2 regions of the Hydrogenophaga sp. NH-16 genome follow, and region 2 is predicted to be linked to the other one. Evidence: predicted binding sites of a transcription regulator. Region 2 holds the regulator's gene; the other holds the start of a gene.
What was found. The regulator FNR, encoded in region 2, switches genes on or off when oxygen is low (the NO sensors DNR and NnrR bind a similar motif). The targets are predictions, from matches to a motif close to TTGATNNNNATCAA.
Positions count from the first base shown of each region.

Region 1: the regulator FNR is predicted to act here: its motif matches at 3,877-3,890, upstream of cyoA (ubiquinol oxidase subunit II).

Region 1 covers NZ_CP029344.1:129,301-136,542, forward strand. The annotation lists gene cyoD (cytochrome o ubiquinol oxidase subunit IV) at 1-110, opposite strand, end outside; gene cyoC (cytochrome o ubiquinol oxidase subunit III) at 110-727, opposite strand; gene cyoB (cytochrome o ubiquinol oxidase subunit I) at 720-2,726, opposite strand; gene cyoA (ubiquinol oxidase subunit II) at 2,760-3,776, opposite strand; gene DD542_RS00675 (MFS transporter) at 3,952-5,274, shown strand; gene soxB (thiosulfohydrolase SoxB) at 5,278-7,002, opposite strand; gene soxX (sulfur oxidation c-type cytochrome SoxX) at 7,094-7,242, opposite strand, start outside.
Region 2 covers NZ_CP029344.1:3,006,491-3,013,732, reverse strand. The annotation lists gene ccoN (cytochrome-c oxidase, cbb3-type subunit I) at 1-298, shown strand, start outside; gene ccoO (cytochrome-c oxidase, cbb3-type subunit II) at 312-1,055, shown strand; gene DD542_RS14495 (cbb3-type cytochrome c oxidase subunit 3) at 1,068-1,205, shown strand; gene ccoP (cytochrome-c oxidase, cbb3-type subunit III) at 1,236-2,150, shown strand; gene ccoG (cytochrome c oxidase accessory protein CcoG) at 2,289-3,662, shown strand; gene DD542_RS14480 (FixH family protein) at 3,756-3,992, shown strand; gene DD542_RS14475 (hypothetical protein) at 4,040-4,333, shown strand; gene fnr (fumarate/nitrate reduction transcriptional regulator Fnr) at 4,412-5,131, opposite strand; gene hemN (oxygen-independent coproporphyrinogen III oxidase) at 5,309-6,688, shown strand; gene DD542_RS14460 (sulfite exporter TauE/SafE family protein) at 6,739-7,242, shown strand, end outside.

The DNA.
Region 1 (7,242 bases), 2.0 Mb from region 2:
ACGAAGCCGACCATGTAGCCCGAGAAGCTGCTGTGCGGGCCATCGTCATGGTCGTGGCCGTGGTCGTCGTGGTGACCGCCGTGGTGGATTGCAGTGTCGTGCGCGCTCATCACAGCACTCCCATCAGGTAGACAAAGGTGAAGACGCCGATCCAGACGACGTCCAGAAAGTGCCAGAACATCGAGAGGCACATCAGGCGGCGCTTGTTCTCGCGCGTCAGGCCGCGCTGGGCGATCTGGATCATCAGCACCACCAGCCAGATCGAGCCGAAGGTGACGTGCAGGCCGTGGGTACCGACCAGCGTGAAGAAGGCCGACATGGCGGCGCTGCTCTGCGGCGTGGCGCCTTCGTGGATCAGGTGCGCGAACTCGTACAGCTCCACGCCCAGGAAGCACAGGCCGAACACGCCGGTGACGGCCAGCCAGCCCAGCGTGCCGCCGACCTTGCCCTGCTGCTTTTGCAGCATGGCGAAGCCGAAGGTGATGGACGAGAGCAGCAGGAAGGCGGTGTTGATGGCCACCAGCTGGAGGTCGAACAGCTCGGCGCCACCGGGGCCGCCCGCATAGCTGCGGCCGAGCACGCCGTAGGTCGCGAACAGCGCCGCGAAGATGAGGCAGTCGCTCATCAGGTAGAGCCAGAAGCCCAGCGCGGTGCCGTTCTCGGGGTGCGGCTCGCGGTCGAGGTGGTAGGCGCGCGTGGCGCCGGGGGTGAGGGCGATGTCAGACATGGCGGGCCAGCAGTTGGGTGCGTGCGTGTTCGGTGGCGGTCACTTCGGACCCGGGGATGTGGTAGTCGCGCTGGTAGTTGAAGGTGTGCACGATGGCCGCGAGCACGATGGCCGCGAACGAGGCGATGGCCAGCGGCCACATGTGCCAGATCAGCGAGAAACCCCAGACCAGCGAGAGCGCCGACAGCACCACACCGGCACCGGTGTTCAGCGGCATGTGGATGGCCTTGAAGCCGGACAGCGGGCGCTGGTAGCCGTGCTTCTTCATGTCGGCCCAGGCGTCGATGTCGTGCACCACCGGGGTGAAGGCGAAGTTGTACTGGGGCGGGGGCGACGAGGTGGCCCACTCCAGCGTGCGGCCATTCCACGGGTCGCCGGTGTGGTCGCGCAGCTGCTCGCGCCGGAAGAAGCTGACGGCGATGCAGACCAGGAAGCTGGCGATGCCGATGGCCACCAGCACGGCGCCGAACAGGGCGATCTGGAACCAGATCTGCAGCGACGGGTCCTCGAAGTGGCTGACGCGGCGCGTCACGCCCATCAGGCCCAGCACGTACAGCGGCGTGAAGGCGAACCAGTAGCCGGCCAGCCAGAACCAGAAGGACACGCGGCCCCAGAAGTCGTCGAGCCGGAAGCCGAAGGCCTTCGGGAACCAGTACACCATGCCGGCGAACAGGCCGAACACCACGCCGCCGATGATCACGTTGTGGAAGTGCGCGATCAGGAACAGCGAGTTGTGCAGCACGAAGTCGGCCGAGGGCACGGCCAGCAGCACGCCGGTCATGCCGCCGACGACGAAGGTCACCATGAAGCCCACGGTCCACAGCATCGGCACCTCGAAGCGGATGCGGCCGCGGTACATGGTGAACAGCCAGTTGAAGATCTTCGCGCCCGTGGGGATCGAGATGATCATGGTGGTGATCCCGAAGAACGAGTTCACGCTGGCGCCCGAGCCCATGGTGAAGAAGTGGTGCAGCCACACCAGGTAGGACAGGATGGTGATGCAGACCGTGGCGTAGACCATCGACGTGTAGCCGAACAGGCGCTTGCCGCTGAAGGTGGCGACCACCTCGGAGAAGACGCCGAACACCGGCAGGATCAGGATGTAGACCTCGGGGTGGCCCCAGATCCAGATCAGGTTCACGTAAAGCATGGGATTGCCACCCAGCTCGTTGGTGAAGAAGTTGGTGCCGACGTACCGGTCCAGGCTCATCAGCACCAGCGCGGCGGTGAGGATGGGGAAGGACGCGACGATCAGCGCGTTGGTGCACAGCGCGGTCCAGGTGAAGACCGGCATGCGCATCAGACCCATGCCCGGTGCGCGCATCTTCACGATGGTCACCAGCAGGTTGATGCCCGAGAGCGTGGTGCCCACCCCGGCGATCTGCAGCGACCAGATGTAGTAGTCCAGCCCCACGCCGGGGTTCTGCGCGCCCAGGTTGGACAGCGCCAGCCAGCCCGAGGTGGAGAACTCGCCCAGGAACAGCGAGACCATCACCAGCACCGCGCCGGCGGTGGTCATCCAGAAGCTGAAGTTGTTGAGGAACGGGAAGGCGACGTCGCGCGCGCCGATCTGCAGCGGCACCAGGTAGTTCATCAGCCCGGTGACCAGCGGCATGGCCACGAAGAAGATCATGATCACGCCGTGGGCGGTGAAGATCTGGTCGTAGTGGTGCGGAGGCAGGTAGCCCAGGTTGTCGCCAAAGGCCATGGCCTGGTGCAGGCGCATCATGATCGCGTCGGCGAAGCCGCGCAGCAGCATCACCAGGCCCAGGATCATGTACATGATGCCGATCTTCTTGTGGTCGATGCTGCAGAACCAGTCGCGCCACAGCGGGCCCCACAGGCGGAATTTCGTCAGCAGGGCGAGCACGCCCAGGCCGCCGAGCACCACGGCCACGAAGGTCCACAGCAGGATGGGCTCGTGCGTCATCGGGATCGAGTCCCAGGTCAGGCGCCCCAGCAGCCAGTGGTTGGAAACGGAAGAAGGATCAGCGGACATGGTGGTGTCTTGGGTGAACGGGTCGGTCGGTGCTCAGGGGCGGGCGGTGAACGTGGGCAGCGTGTCGTCGGCGGAGCAGATCTCCTGCGCGGCGGCGGCTTCGAGGGCGCGGGCGCTGCGGTGGGCGCGGTTGCGCGAGGCGTCGAGCGCCATCACCTGGTGCATGCAGGTCTTGCCCTCTTCCACGCAGAGGCCGACCACGCGGTCGAACAGGCCGTCCTCGACCGACGAGAAGCGCTCCACCGGGTGGCGCTCGCTGGGCTTGGCGAGCGCCAGGTAGGCCTGGCGGGTCAGCGGCTGGCCCTCGGCCTTGGCCCTGGCCACCCACTGCTCGAAGTCCTGTTCGCTCAGGCCGTGGAAGCGGAAGTGCATGCCCGAGAAGCCGGCGCCGCTGTAGTGCGAGGACATGCCGCGGAACACGCCGGGCTGGTTGATCACCGCGTTCAGCTCGGTCTGCATGCCGGGCATGGTGTAGATCATGCCGGCCAGGTCGGGCACGTAGAACGCGTTCATGGTGGTGCTGGAGGTCAGCGTGAAGCGGATCGGGCGGTCCACCGGCGCGGCCAGCTCGTTGACGGTGGCGATGCCCTGCTCGGGCAGCACGAACAGCCACTTCCAGTCCAGCGACACCACCTGCACCTCCAGCGGCTTCACGTTCTCGGGCAGGGCCTTCTGCTCGGAGATGCGGTCCAGCGGGCGGTAGGGGTCGAGCTTGTGGGTGGTGATCCAGGTGATGGCCCCCAGCGCGATGATGATCACCAGCGGCGCGGCCCAGATCACCAGTTCCAGCTTGGTCGAGTGGTGCCAGTCGGGCGCGTAGTCGGTCTCGGCATGCCGGCTGCCCTGGCGGTATCGCCATGCGAACCACAGGGTCAGCGCGATCACCGGCACGATGATCAGCAGCATCAGCACGGTGGCGATCACGACCAGGTCGCCCTGCTGGGCGGCCACGTCGCCGGCGGGGTTGAGCACGACCAGCTTGCTGCAGCCCGTCAGCAGGCTGGCGAGCAGGGGCAAGGCGGCGAGACGGAGGGGTGTGGTAGGGCGCATGCGGAGCAGGAGGGTTTCTCGACAAGCCGAACCGGGAAAACCCCAGTTGCGGAACCGGCGGGAATGTATCGGCTTTCCGCAGCGTTTTCGATTGGACGTTTTGTCCTATGTCAATGCGCCGGACTTCGAGTCACGATATAGGGGTCGCTCAAAACCGGCCCTCCGGAGTCCCCACATGCCCAGCCACACCCTTGAAAAGCCCGGCGCCGCGCCCCGCCAGCCCGCCGCCGCCCCGACCCACGAACACACCAGCCCGGGCGACATCGCCGTCGGCGTGGTGATCGGACGGACCTCGGAATACTTCGACTTTTTTGTCTTCGGCATCGCCTCGGTGCTGGTGTTCCCGGCGGTGTTCTTCCCGCACCTGAGCCGGCTGGACGGCACCCTGTTCGCCTTCGGCATCTTCGCGCTGGCCTTCGTCACCCGCCCCATCGGCACGGTGCTGTCGATGGCGGTGCAGCGCCGCTGGGGCCGCGCCACCAAGCTCACCCTCGCCCTCTTCGTGCTGGGCACCTGCACCGCCGGCATGGCCTTCCTGCCGGGCCACGCCAGCCTGGGCGCCGCCGCCATCGTGCTGCTGACCGTGCTGCGTCTGGGCCAGGGCCTGGCGCTGGGCGGCTCATGGGACGGCCTGCCCTCGCTGCTGGCGCTGAACGCACCCGCCGGCCGGCGCGGCTGGTACGCCATGCTCGGCCAGCTCGGTGCGCCGCTGGGCTTCGTGCTGGCCGCCGGCCTGTTCGCCTACCTCACCAGCAGCCTGTCGCAGGAGGACTTCCTCAGCTGGGGCTGGCGCTACCCCTTCTTCGTGGCCTTCGCCATCAACGTGGTCGCGCTGTTCGCCCGCCTGCAGCTGGTGAGCGCGCATGAGGAGGAAGGCCTGCTGAACCGGCAGGAGTTCGAGCCCGTGTCCACCCGTGAACTGCTGGGCTCGCAGGGCCACAACGTGTTCATCGGCGCCTTCGCCGCGCTGGCCAGCTACGCGCTGTTCCACATCGTCACGGTGTTCCCGCTGTCGTGGATCCACATCTACGCCCAGCAGCCGGTGACCGGCTTCCTGGTGGTGCAGATCGCGGGCGCCTTCCTGTGCGCCGGGGCCATCGTCGCCTCGGGCTGGCTGGCCGACCGCTACGGCCGCCGCACGACCCTGGGCAGCCTGGCCGTGCTGATCGGCGTGTTCAGCGGCTTCGCGCCCATGTTGCTCAACGGGGGCGAAGTGGGCCAGGACCTGTTCATCCTGATCGGCTTCGTCCTGCTGGGCCTGTCCTACGGCCAGGCCTCGGGCACGGTCACGGCCAACTTCGCGCCGCGCTTCCGCTACACCGGTGCGGCGCTCACGTCCGACCTGGCCTGGCTGTTCGGCGCCGCCTTCGCACCGCTGGTGGCGCTGGGCCTGTCGGCCCACTTCGGACTCGCCTTCGTCAGCCTGTACCTGCTCTCGGGCGCAGCCTGCACGCTTGGCGTGCTGCGCCTGAACCGCGCGCTGGAATCGCGCGACTGAACCTCAGACCACCATGCCGGGGTTGCCCTGCATGCCCACCAGCTTGGGCGTGTTGATCTTGCGCGGCGCGATGGTCTTGTGGTTTTTGAAGTAGGCCTCCATCACATCCCAGATCGGCTCGCCCTTGGCGCCTTCGGCCACCGGCGCCCAGCCCGCCACCTTGTAGGTCTTGCTGGCTTCGATCGCCTTGCCATTGAGCATCATGTTGCTGATGCGTTTGCCCGAACCCGCATTCGGGTCGCAGGTGTAGGCCAGCCCGCCCACGCGCACCATGTCACCACCCTGCTGGTAGTAGGGGTCGGGGTTGAACAGGTTGTCGCAGACGTCTTCCAGCACCGTCTTGATGGTCTCGCCGCTCATCTCGGTCAGCGTGCTGGTCGGGTAGGTGATGGCCACCTGGTCCATCATCAGTTCGCGCGTGATGGCCTGGCCCGGCAGGATGGTCGTGCCCCAGCGGAAGCCCGGCGAGAACGCCAGGTCGGCGCCCTTGACCTCCATCAGCGCGTCCACGATGAGCTGATCCCACGAGCCGTTGAAGTTGCCACGGCGGTAGAGCAGACCTTCGGACACCGCCAGCGTCTCGTCGAGCTTGGCCTTGTAGGGCGCGCGCACCTTGTCGATGTAGGCCTGCATCTCTTTGTCGGCCGGCAGCAGGTTGGCGAACACGGGCAGCAGCTTGTAGCGGAAGTCCTGCACCTTGCCACCGCGCACGTCGAAATCGAGCACACCGAGGAACTTGCTGTTGGAGCCGGCGTTGGTCACCAGGGTCTGGCCCTTGGCGTTCTTGACCACCAGCGGTGCGGGCATGCCGTCGTGCGTGTGGCCGCCCAGGATGGCGTCGATGCCGGTCACGCGCGAGGCCATCTTGATGTCCACGTCCATGCCGTTGTGCGAGATGACGACCACGGCCTGCGCCCCCTTGGCGCGCACCTCGTCGACCATCTTCTGCATGTTCTCGTCCTGGATGCCGAACTCCCAGTTGGGCACCATGTAGCGCGGGTTGGCGATCGGGGTGTAGGGGAACGCCTGGCCGATCACGGCGACGGGCACGCCGTTCATTTCCTTGATGACGTAGGGCTTGAACACCGGGTCGCCGAAGTCGTTGGTCTTGACGTTCTGCGCCAGGAAGTCCAGCTGGCCGGCGAAGTCCTTCTCGATGATCTCCTTGACGCGCTGCTCGCCCAGGGTGAACTCCCAGTGCGGGCACATGGCGTTCACGCCCAGCAGCTTGCAGGCGTCGACCATGTCCTGGCCGTTGGTCCACAGCGCGGTGGCACTGCCCTGCCAGGTGTCGCCGCCATCGAGCAGCATGGCGTGCGGACGGCTGGCCTTGAGCATCTTGACCAGGGTGGCCAGGTGCGCGAAACCGCCGACCTTGCCGTAGGTCTTCGCGGCCTTCTCGAAGTTGAGGTAGGTGAAGGCGTGCGCCTCGGCGGTGCCGGGGCGGATCTTGAAGTGCTTGAGCAGCGCCTCGCCCACGATGTGCGGCGGCCGGCCCACGGCGTCGGCCACGCCCAGGTTCACGTTGGGCTCGCGGAAGTGGATGGGCATGAGCTGCGCATGGCAGTCGGTGAAGTGCAGGAAGCTGACGTTGCCGAACTTCGGCAGGTCGTACAGCGCCTGTCCCGCGCCAGGCTTGGCGGCCAGCACGTCCTTGTGGTTCAGGGCCATGCCGCCCGCACTGGCGACGGCCAGCACCTGCATGAATTCACGACGGCTGAAGCTCATAAACATTCCTTCTCAATTGCACACTGATATTTGAGTCAAATTTTTTGGCCGGAGGGCCCGCGCCGGCTTGCACCGGCGCGGGCCCGGCCGGTCACTGGTTGACCGGCGACTTGGGGTCCAGCAGCAGGGCCATCACGTCCTTGAGGTTCTTCTCGCTCAGGATGCCCTTGTGGCCGGCGCGCGGCATCTGCGAACACGCGTTGTAGGCGCGCGAGTTCCACAGCTTGCCCCAGGTGTATT
Region 2 (7,242 bases):
AGCCATCGAACTGCACTTCTGGATCGCCACCATCGGCATCGTGCTGTACATCGCCGCGATGTGGATTGCCGGTGTGATGCAGGGCCTGATGTGGCGCTCGGTCAACCCCGACGGCAGCCTGACCTACACATTCGTTGAATCGGTGAAGGCCACCTTCCCGTTCTACGTGATCCGCCTGGTCGGTGGTCTGCTCTACCTGAGCGGCATGGTGCTGATGCTCTGGAACGTGGTCATGACCGCGATGCAGGGCAAGGCCCACAACGCCCCTGTCATGGCCGTCAACCCCGCCCACGCCTGAGGAGAAGAACAACATGGCACACAATGAACCCGTGACTGGTCACGCAAGGATCGAGACCAGCAACTTCCTGATGATCGTCCTGATCACCCTCGTGGTGGCCGTGGGCGGTCTGGTGGAAATCGTTCCCCTGTTCTTCCAGAAGTCCACCACCCAGCCGGTGGAGGGTCTCAAACCCTATACCGCGCTGCAGTTGGCGGGGCGTGATGTATACGTGAGCGAAGGCTGCTACAACTGCCACTCGCAGATGATCCGGCCGTTCCAGGCCGAGACGCTGCGTTACGGCCCCTACTCGGTGGCTGGCGAGTTCGTGTACGACCGCCCCTTCCAATGGGGTTCCAAGCGCACCGGTCCGGACCTGCATCGAGTGGGCGGTCGATATTCGGATGAATGGCATCGCGCTCACCTGAACAACCCGCGCGATGTGGTCCCCGAGTCCAACATGCCTGCCTATCCGTTCCTGGCTGAAAAGACCGTCGATGCGGACGTGCTGCCCAAGAGAATGGAAGTGTTGCGCACGCTGGGTGCCCCGTACAGCGACGAAGAAATTGCCAAGTCCGTGGAAGAGGTCAAGGGCAAGACACAGATGGAGGCGGTCATCGCCTATCTGCAGGTGCTGGGCACGGCACGCAGCGCCGCCAAGCTCGCGCCCGCAGCCGCTGCTCCTGCAGAGGCTGCTCCCGCCGCCGCACCTGAAGCCGCAGCTCCCGCAGCAGAGGCACAGACGGCCGCGCCGGCTGCCGAGGCGAAGACCCAATAAAGGGGCGAGACCATGGACATCAACGATCTTCGCAGCATCGTCACGGCGATCAGCCTGCTGACCTTTGTCGGCATCCTGGTCTGGGCCTGGTCCAAACGCAATCAGCGCGATTTCGAGGAGGCGGCCCAGCTGCCTTTCCAGGACGACTGAGCGATTGCGGAACGAACACGAGAAAACATCATGAGCGACTTCATCAGCGACTTCTGGCACCTCTACGTGGCCGGTATCACGCTCGTCAGCATCATCGCCTGCGCGGTGCTGCTGTACATCAGCGGCACGACCAAGGCTGCCACCCACGCCGACAACACCACGGGACACGTATGGGACGGTGACCTGCGTGAGATGAACAACCCCCTTCCCAAATGGTGGGTGTACCTGTTCATCATCACCGTGGTCTTTGCCCTCGTGTACGGCGCCCTTTACCCGATGTTTGGCAAGTTCCAGGGTGCCCTGGGCTGGTCGTCCCAGGGGCAGCACGCCGCAGAGGTGAAAAAGGTCGAGGACGCCATTGCCCCGATCTATGCGAAGTACAACGGCATGAAGCCGGAGGAGATCGCGGCCGACGCCCAGGCGATGGCTATTGGCGAGCGCCTGTTCATGAACTACTGCGCCCAGTGCCATGGTTCCGACGCCCGCGGCGCCAAGTCCTTCCCCAACCTTGCCGATGGCGACTGGCTGGGTGGTTCCGATCACGCCTACATCAAGACTACGATTGCACAGGGGCGTACCGGCGTCATGCCCCCGATGGCTGCGGCTGTGGGTGGTCCTGAAGACGTCAAGGACGTGGCCCACTACGTGCTCAGCCTCTCCGGCAGCCCGAACGATTCGGTTCGTGCTTCGCAGGGTAAGGCCAAGTTCGCAGCTTGCGCGGCATGCCACGGTCCCGAGGGCAAAGGCATGGCAGCGGTGGGTGCCCCCAACCTGACCGACGGCGTCTGGCTGCATGGCTGGGGCGAAGAGGCGATCATTCGTGCCGTCAACAATGGTTTCAACAATCATATGCCGCCGCAGGCCGCGCTGCTGAACGAAGCCCAGATCAACGTGCTGGCTTCCTACGTCTGGGGTTTGTCCAACAAGCCTGCCGCCAAGCAGTGATGGCCTGAAGCCAGTTACTTCTCTCCCGCCAGGTCATCCGTGAGTTCTCCAGCGCCAGACGCCACAAGCACTGTTAAGCCCCCCGTGATTCCCATCGTTCCCGAGACGCCGAAAGGTGTCCCGGAGGACGATGAGGTGATGGTTTCCCTCTACGCCTCGCGAAAGAAGATCCATCCCCGTTCGGTGTCCGGGCTGTTCTCCAAGTGGCGCTGGGCGCTGGTCTGGTTCACCCAGATCATCTTTTACGGATTGCCCTGGCTGGAGTGGAACGCCCGCCAAGCGGTGCTCTTCGATCTCGAAGCGCGCCGCTTCTACATTTTTGGTCTGGTCCTTTACCCGCAGGACTTCATCTACCTGACAGGACTGCTGGTCATCTCCGCGCTGGCGCTGTTCCTGTTCACTGCGGTCGCCGGTCGCCTCTGGTGCGGTTATGCCTGCCCCCAGACCGTCTACACCGAGATCTTTCTGTGGATCGAGAAGAAGGTGGAGGGGGACCGCTCGGCGCGGATCCGGCTGGACGAATCGAGCCTGGACGCCCGCAAGGTCGGCAAGCGTTCGCTCAAGCACGCCCTGTGGGTCCTGTTCGCCCTCTGGACCGGCTTCACGTTCGTTGGCTACTTCACACCCATCCGGGAGCTGGCGAGTCTGAGCCTGGCCGCTTCACTGGGGCCTTGGCAGACCTTCTGGATCTTCTTCTACGGCTTCGCGACCTACGGCAACGCGGGCTTCATGCGCGAGCAGGTCTGCAAGTACATGTGTCCCTACGCCCGCTTCCAGAGCGCCATGTTCGACAAGGACACGATGATCGTGACCTACGACAAGGCGCGTGGAGAGCCGCGCGGAGCACGTTCGAAGAAAGCCGACCCCAAGACCCTGGGCCTTGGGGCTTGCGTCGACTGCACGCTCTGCGTGCAGGTCTGTCCGACGGGCATCGACATCCGCAACGGACTGCAGTACGAATGCATTGGCTGTGGTGCCTGCATCGATGTCTGTGATGAGGTGATGGACAAGGTGGGCTATCCGCGAGGACTGGTCAAGTACTCGACGCAGAACGGCATGGCCAAGGGCTGGACCCGTGAGCAGATGGTCCGCCACGCTTTCCGTCCCAGGGTGCTCGTCTACTCCAGCGTTCTGGCGGTCATCACCCTGGCTGTGTTTGTCAGTCTCTTCCTGCGCACGCCGCTGAAAGTTGATGTGATTCGCGACCGTGGCGCGCTGGCGCGCATGGTGGAGCAGGGGCGCATCGAAAACGTGTTCCGCCTGCAGATCATGAATGCGACCGAGTCGCCGCAGCGCTACCAGATCAGCGTCGACGGTCTTGAGGGCGTGATGATCGCGTCGGAAACCGAGGTGGACGTGCTTTCCACTGAAGTGCGTTCCGCCGCCGTGCGGGTGCAGATCCCGCCCAACGCCGCACCCGCCGGATCGCACCCGATACGGTTCACCGTCCGGTCCACCGCCGCTGATGCGTCCGAGGTCGTGGAGAAGGCGGTCTTCATCGTTCCGCGCTAAACTGGATTTATAAGCCTTATGGAACAAGTCATGTCAGCAATTTCTCGTCCAGTTGACCGCGCACCAAGCACACCTTGGTGGAAGGTCCCGCACATGTGGATGGTGGTGGGCGGTCCTTTGCTGGTCATCATTGCAGGTCTGGTCACCGTGGTCATCGCCGTGAAGAATCCAGACCCTGTGCTCAACAAGTCCGATTACGAGAGGGATCTTGCGGCGGCTCAGCGACTGGAAGGGCAGGCCAAGGTCGATGCGATGGCCAAGTTGCAGCCGGCCCATCAGGCCCGCAATCACGCCGCCTCCCCCGTCGTCCCGGCGGCACCCTCCAAGTAGGACGCCACACCACCGGATGTGACAACACAGGAGTGAAGGTGACGCTCATGAATGCTCAGCGGTGGATGTGGATAGCTTGGCCTGCCTTTCTGGTGGCTGCCGTGCTTGAGATGGTTGTTTTCGCCATGGTCGACCCTGGTGATCTCCATTGGTTCGGCAGCCCCCTGGAGTTGTCTCGCCAAGCCATCTACACCTTGGCGTTCTTTGTGTTCTGGGGCGTCACCATGGCATCGAGCGCGCTGACCACCCTGTTGTCCATGTCTCCGTTCGAAGTCAACCGCTGCCCGGTTCCCGAAGCGGAGCGCCCCCGGGACTGCGCCCGCAACGGCGGGTGCGGCTAACCCTCGGCTTGCACACAAAGAGAAACCCCGCTCAGGCCTTGGGCCCAAGCGGGGTTTCTTTCGTTCAAACGCCCAGACTCAACGGCAGCTCTGAGGGTTCACGATCTGCTTGAGTGCATCGGTGTTCTTGATGTGTACGTAGCGTTGTTTGACTTCGATGGTGCCTTCCTCAACGAACTTCGAGAAAGTCCTGCTCACGGTCTCGAGCTTCATGCCCAGGTAACTTCCAATCTCCTCCCGGGTCATCCGAAGGATGAGCTCTGACTGCGAGAAACCTCGTGCATGCAGACGCTGGACGAGATTGAGAAGGAACGCTGCGAGACGTTCCTCGGCACGCATGCTGCCCAGCAGCAGCATGACACTGTGATCGCGGACGATTTCCCGGCTCATGATCTTGTGGACATGGTGTTGCAGTGTGGTGAACTCCCGCGAGAGTTCCTCGACCTGGTCAAACGGCATCACACAGACCTCGGCGTCCTCAAGCGCAATCGCGTCGCAGGAATGGCGGTCGCTGACGATGCCGTCCATGCCGATGATTTCTCCGGTCATCTGGAAGCCGGTGACCTGGTCTCGCCCATCGGCCGTGGTCACGCAGGTTTTGAAGAAGCCCGAGCGCACTGCGTAGAGCGAAGTGAACTTGTCGCCGGTGTTGAACAGCGCGGTTCCCCGCTTGATCCTCCTGCGCGTGGAGATCACGGTGTCCAGCTTGCCCATTTCCTCGGGATTGAGGCCCATTGGCAAACACAACTCCCGAAGGTTGCAGCTGGAACAGGCGACTTTGATGCTGTGAATGTCCATAAATCTTCCAGATTTCGCCCGAAGCTTAACGCATGGCCACAAGTGCCAGCAAGGCGGGCGCTCTCATCCTCGTTGCGAGCATGGGGGAAAACCCGGGGCTTGGATGGCCCTTGATCTTGATCAAGGGTGCGATTTCCGCCTTGGTGCACATTCGCGCTGAGAACTGGAGAATTGTTTGTGAGTCACGCCATTTCAGACGAATTGCTCAAGCGATTCGACATCCCGGGGCCCCGCTACACCTCGTACCCCACCGCGGACCGCTTTGTAGAAGCGTTCACGGAGAGCGACTACATCCAGGCGCTGGAACAACGTCGGGCAGGCTCGCTCGCGTTGCCGCTGTCGTTGTACGTACATATTCCTTTCTGCGAGTCTGTCTGCTACTACTGCGCCTGCAACAAGGTCATCACCAAACACCACGAAAGGGCTGCGGAATACCTGCGGTATCTGTCGCGTGAGGTGGAGCTGCAGGTACAGCATTTCGGCAAAGGGCATGCCGTGTCCCAGCTGCATCTGGGAGGAGGGACGCCCACCTTCCTGTCCGACGCCGAGCTGGAAGACCTCCTGACGATGATCCGGCGCAACTTCACGCTCGTGCCCGGAGGCGAGTACTCCATCGAGGTTGACCCCCGCACGGTGACGGACCAGCGCTTGCAGACACTGGCCAGGTTGGGTTTTAACCGACTGAGTTTCGGTGTACAGGATTTCGATCCCGCTGTTCAGAAAGCGGTGCACCGGGTTCAGCCGGCCGAACAGGTGTTCGCTCTGGTCGAGACAGCCCGCAAGATCGGGTTTGAGTCGGTGAATGTGGACCTCATCTATGGATTGCCGCTGCAGACCCCTGAGTCGTTTGCCCGTACGCTTGCCCAGGTCAACCAGTTGCGCCCCGACCGCATCGCGCTGTATGCCTACGCGCATCTTCCGGCGCGTTTCAAGCCGCAACGGCGAATCGTCGCTGCCGAGTTGCCCAGCGCGGGAGACAAGCTGTCGATGCTGTCGGCTTCACTGGATGCGATGAGTGATGCGGGGTATGTCTATGTCGGCATGGATCACTTTGCGCTGCCCACGGATGCGCTGGCGGTGGCCAAGCGGCAAGGGCGCCTGCACCGGAATTTCCAGGGCTACAGCACGCAGCCGGATTGCGACCTGATCGCTTTGGGTGTCTCGGCCATCGGCCGCATTGGTGCGACCTACAGCCAAAACGCCAAGACGATCGAGGAGTACTACGACGCGCTGGACCAGGGGCGGCTGCCGATCGTGCGTGGACTGGCACTGACCAGGGACGACCTGCTGCGCCGCTCCGTGATCATGTCGCTGATGTGTCAGGGGCAGCTTCAGTTCGAATCGATCAACCTGGGGCACCTGATCGACTGCAAGAGCTACTTTGCGCGCGAGTTGGAGGTACTGGCTGGCTATGCCGAGCACGGACTGGTTCGCATCGACGACTCAGGTGTGGAGGTGACGCCGTCGGGCTGGTATCTGGTTCGCGCCATTGCCATGGTTTTCGACAAGAACCTGCAGGTCGACCAGGACCGGGCGCGTTTCTCCAAGATCATCTGACTCGCGTGGTTTCGAACCGGCGCGAGGGCTGCGACTGCTAGAGTTCTGCCATGCAAACATCCATGGCACTCACCGCACTGTTCATGGGGATCGCTGGAGGTCCCCATTGTGTTGCCATGTGTGGTGCCGCGTGTGCAGGCATCAGCCGTGGCGGGACTGGGCGCCAGAGCACATCGGCTCTGCTGACCTTCCAGGCCGGACGACTTCTCGGTTATTCCCTCTTTGGTGCTTTTGCTGCAGGGTCGGTGCAGGGTTTGGCATGGCTCGGAACCAACACTTCGGTGATCCGGCCGGTCTGGACCATGTTTCACGTGGCGGCGATGCTGCTCGGGTTGGTGCTGATCTGGCAGGCTCGCCAGCCAGCCTGGCTCGACGGGTTGGCCCAAGGCGTCTGGCGCAGGACGCGTCCTGTGCTCGGGCGGCTGGGAGCCAAGGCTCCCGCGGTGCTCGGCGTCGCGTGGGCCCTGATGCCATGCGGGCTGCTGTATTCCGCGCTGATGGTGGCGTCTTTGTCGGCCAACGCGATGGAGGGCGCGATGATCATGGCGCTGTTC